One region of the Pseudoalteromonas sp. NZS100 genome, then DNA from elsewhere that is predicted to be linked to it. Evidence: riboswitches for the same ligand, from Rfam matches in the RefSeq annotation. Region 1 holds a riboswitch; the other holds the start of a gene.
The links. Region 1 has a riboswitch for cobalamin ahead of I6E69_RS10485 (TonB-dependent receptor). Riboswitches for the same ligand answer to the same signal wherever they lie in the genome.

Region 1 (2,209 bases):
CACACGTTTCGTTATAAAATCATTTACACCAAATGCTGAGGTATCGTGAGAATCATCTGTTGAAATAGCAATATCAATACTGTGCGATTGGTTAGTGTAGTTTTTACTCCAACCTGCAGAAAGCTGATAGTTTTTAAAATCACCTGTTTCTATAGTACTTGTGGCTGGACTAAAGCGACTGTCGTAATCTGCATAGCCTTCACTGTATTGGCCTAATAACTTAAAGTCGCCGTAATGTGCATCGGTGTAGTTTATTTTAAAACCAAGGTTTTTATTTTCATAGCCATCTTCATCTGGTGCAACGCCTTGCAGTGCATCAAAGTTATCTGTTTTTTCAAAGCCTGCGTTAAATGCTGTTGTTATATCATCTGATTTTACAGAGCCCGCAACTTGATAATTTTGATAAGAGTCAGAACCAAATGTAGCGCTTAGGGATAAGTTATCTGACTCACGCGTAATAATATTAATAACACCAGCGAGTGCATCAGATCCATAAACAGCCGCGCGAGAGCCTTTAATAATTTCTATGCGTTCAATACTATTTAGAGGGACATTATTTAATGCTTTTTGACCTAGTGTTGCTGAGCCTGTACGTACACCGTCAATTAAAATCAACGTATCGCCAGAGCCCGTACCACGAAGTGACACACCTGTATTTTGACCAAAACCACCGTTTGGATTAACCTGAAAACCCACTCGCGTGCTTAAAAGTGTAGGTAAATCGCGTACGTTACTAGCTTCTATTTCAGCACGTTCAATAACATTTACACTCGCTAAAACGTCGTTAATTGATTGCTCAAACTTATTAGCTGTAACGGTTATTTTTTCAATTGATTGCTCTGCACCAGACACAGAAAATGAAAGCGCAGCAGAAATTGCAACGCCTAGAGTTGTTTTGTTTAACATGAGGTCCCCTACCTTTGCCCACCGCAAAGATTTAAGTAAGTAAGATTGCATCAAGGCCGGTCTCCGGACTCAGTAAGCATATAAAAACATGCAATACTTTACCGTTGCGGGGGCAGTGTTGGGCTTGTAGTCATCATGAAAACTCACCAACTTCCCGATTATCCTGCTAAAAAAATCATTACATGAAGTGGCTAGCAAGCACCTTGAAAATATGCCGTCATTGTGAGCATTTTGTTTACAAATGTCAATGGACGTCTATATAGCTAAAAGCCATTTCAGTTCAGTGCTGTATTATTATAGCTTGAAGGAATACCGTACTTATCAAGTAGCTTCTGAAGTTGCATTTGTGTAGTAGGTAAATTTAATATTTCATCCATTTTGTGACTAGATATTTTATTTGATTGTGAGTTAATCAAAAAATGTGTTTCATACACTGCATCTGGTACGTCACTCTTAAATAGTAAATCCATATTTAAGATATTCTGCTTTTTAAAATACTGATAAGCAATACTGTTTAAAACCCCGACTTCAGCGCGCCTTAATAGCAGCATTTTAACTACATTGAATTCATCAATTGTTAGGCTTACCTGGTGCTCTTCTCTCAAGTATTCGGCATTTGTATTAAATCCTGCAAATTGATACGAGTACCCTAAAACCCCAACTTTGGTTAATTTGTCCAGATTGTCAAAATAAGTTTGTTCTGATGCATTCTCTTTGAGTGTATAAAGCTCGTTTTTGGTGATGGTATAAAATTCAGTTTTTTCAATGTTTTTCTGCGTTGTTTTTGGCAACCATTGCATTGCCATTAAAAATAAAACGTCGAAATTATTTTTTTCAACAGACAAAGTAAGCCTTTTTACAGGTAAAGAAATAAGTATAAAGTTAAATTCCTCCTGTGCGTCGTTTAAAATATTAATAAACTCAGGAGCAAAGCCCTGCTTTTTTTGCGCGTTAATAATAATCGGAAAGTAGCCATCTTCGACCAATACATCAATATCAACTGGCTTTGATAAGCTTGGCTTGGCAAATATAAGCAAAACAAATAACAGAAATAATTGATGGGGTCTCATTTTAATACCTTCTAGAGTGAAATTTTTATTATATTCAATTAAATATAATAGCTTAAATATCAAAAAGTGGATTAACACATGCAGAACTACGAGAGGATAAGGTGGGAAAGTTGTAAAAAGATTAAGTAGCTTTAATCTGTCTGCAAATATAGACAAATTAAAGCACTTTTATTAAAAACAGTTTATAAATTAGTCGCGAAAGTTTTTAAACTGAAAAGGCTGACCTAAATCGG
Region 2 (2,209 bases), on a different contig from region 1:
GTTCAAAAATAATACGCGTATTAAAAGACGCATCATTTGAGAGCAAAAAACTATTAAGTACGTCTTGAAGTGAGGTCTCTGCTGCACCAAAACTAAGTGCTGCAAATAAGCTAAATAAAGCAGCTGCAGCACTGATGAATAGCGCAAGTGAGTGGCGATTATTAACTGCGCTCATATTATTTGTAACCATAAAAGTAAGTAATATGAGGGATGCTATTTCCCGACTTCGATATTTGCGGGTGGTTATTTACTTGGGCGCAGACACCAAAAACGTCGCCTAGCATGTTTTCGGTTAATACCTCACTTGGCGTGCCTGTATGTGTAATTTCACCATTTTTAATAACCACTAGTTCATCGCACATTGCAGAAGCTAAGTTTAAATCATGAAACGATGCAAATACCGTTACACCCAACGATTTAGCAAGCTCCATAACCTGTATTTGGTATTTAACATCTAAATGGCTAGTTGGTTCGTCCATTATTAACAACTGAGGTTGCTGGACTATGGCGCGGGCTATCAAGGCACGTTGCTTTTCACCGCCTGAGAGCGACTCAAAGCTTTGATCACTATGATCTTCCAACCCTACAGTGCGGATTGCTTGGGTAATTTTTTGTTTATCAATGTTAGTTACCGAGCTAAATAGCGATTTATGAGGCGTTAGGCCAAGCGCAATAACATCAAATACGCTTAAGTTAAATTGCGACGGAGTTTCTTGCAAAACAACCGCTACTTTTTTTGCGTACTCATCGCTTTTTAGCTGCCAAATATCGGTGTTGTTAAACTCTACAACGCCATCACTGGGTTTACTAAAACGATATAAACAACGCAATAAACTCGATTTACCTGCGCCATTAGGTCCAATTAAACCAACAAATTTACCTGTGGTTATTTTAAGGTCTATTTTTTTGAGAATCGTTTTATTGCCAATACCCCACGATACGTTTTTAACGTTTAGTAATGGTTTATTTAATGGCGTTTGAGTGTGCAATAGTCAGTCCTAGATAGGGTTAAACTCACTAAAAATGCGATAAAAATACTAATGCACTACAAGAAAAAATGAGTAAACCCGCTCGTTAAAAGAATTCATACCAATTGCATTAAATTAGTGATTTATTATAGCGACAAATAAATAGCTTAATAACAAGGCGGAAATTATGACATATACTTGTTCTATATGAATAATTTTTAACGAAGTTAGTAAGTTATATAATTCGCTAGAAAGATCATGTTTTTAATAAAATTGGTATTATACCATTTGTATCTGACTTAAAGCTTTGCGCTAATTACAGTTGCGGGAACAGTCGAGGACTCGCACCTCATTCCAAATGAAGCTCTATTATGGGCGGCTAAGTAAATAATTTAAAGCAAAAAAAACCGCACTCAAAAGAGCGCGGTTAAAAAGGGAGTGTTTTAACTAATTTAGCGAATAGTTAAAACTTGTATTCCATACCTAAGCCTACGTAGTCTTGGTCAACGTTGTTGTCCATATCGAAGCTTGAGTAAAAGCCAAATACTTTAATGTTTTTATTTAATTTGTGATCAAGACCAACTGATATTGCTGACTTATCGTCGCTGTCGTCAAAGTCCATGTCTTGGTATTGCACTTTAAATGTGTTGTTACCCATGCTGTAAGCTGCATTTAGTAGGTAACCATCCGCTTCTGCGCTGCCGTCAACTTTTTCTTGTGTTTGGTACATTGCACCTAACTTAAAGTTTTCAACTTTACCTTGGATTGACGCGCGTACTACATCGTAGCCATTTACTTCACTATCGGCTGCGATAGAGGCATATACTGCGCTCTTTTTAAGTGCCACGTCACCGTAAGTAACCGCCATTGAGTAACCGTTATCAGCGTCTACATCATCTTCAGCTACAAAAGTAGCAAGTACTTTAAAACCTTCGTATGAGTTTGATGAATAACTAACTGTATTTCCTAAGCGGTTTTCACCTTTAAATACATTTTTAATATCGCCTTCAAGGTCGTTAAACAAGTCTAACTTACCTTGAGATTGTTTAAGCGCAGTATCGTTACGACCAATAACCACTTGGCCAAACGCACCTTTTAAACCAACGTATTGGTTACGCGCAGAAATATTGTCGTCGTTATCGCCTTTTGAATCAGCATCAGACACATCAACTTGAAACTCAAACTTATATACCGCTTCTAAACTATCATTTATTTTTTCAGAACCTTTAACACCAAGACGA

Region 2: linked by a shared signal. The riboswitch ahead of I6E69_RS16640 (ABC transporter ATP-binding protein) and the one ahead of I6E69_RS10485 (TonB-dependent receptor) in region 1 are both predicted to bind cobalamin.

What each region holds. Positions count from the first base shown of each region.
Region 1 is NZ_JADYWM010000008.1:98,068-100,276, reverse strand. Features, by position in the region: gene I6E69_RS10485 (TonB-dependent receptor) at 1-906, opposite strand, end outside; cobalamin riboswitch at 943-1,127, opposite strand; gene I6E69_RS10480 (ABC transporter substrate-binding protein) at 1,182-2,132, opposite strand; gene I6E69_RS10475 (YajQ family cyclic di-GMP-binding protein) at 2,166-2,209, opposite strand, start outside.
Region 2 is NZ_JADYWM010000019.1:22,698-24,906, forward strand. Features, by position in the region: gene I6E69_RS16635 (iron ABC transporter permease) at 1-175, opposite strand, end outside; gene I6E69_RS16640 (ABC transporter ATP-binding protein) at 177-989, opposite strand; cobalamin riboswitch at 1,236-1,370, opposite strand; gene I6E69_RS16645 (porin) at 1,432-2,209, opposite strand, start outside.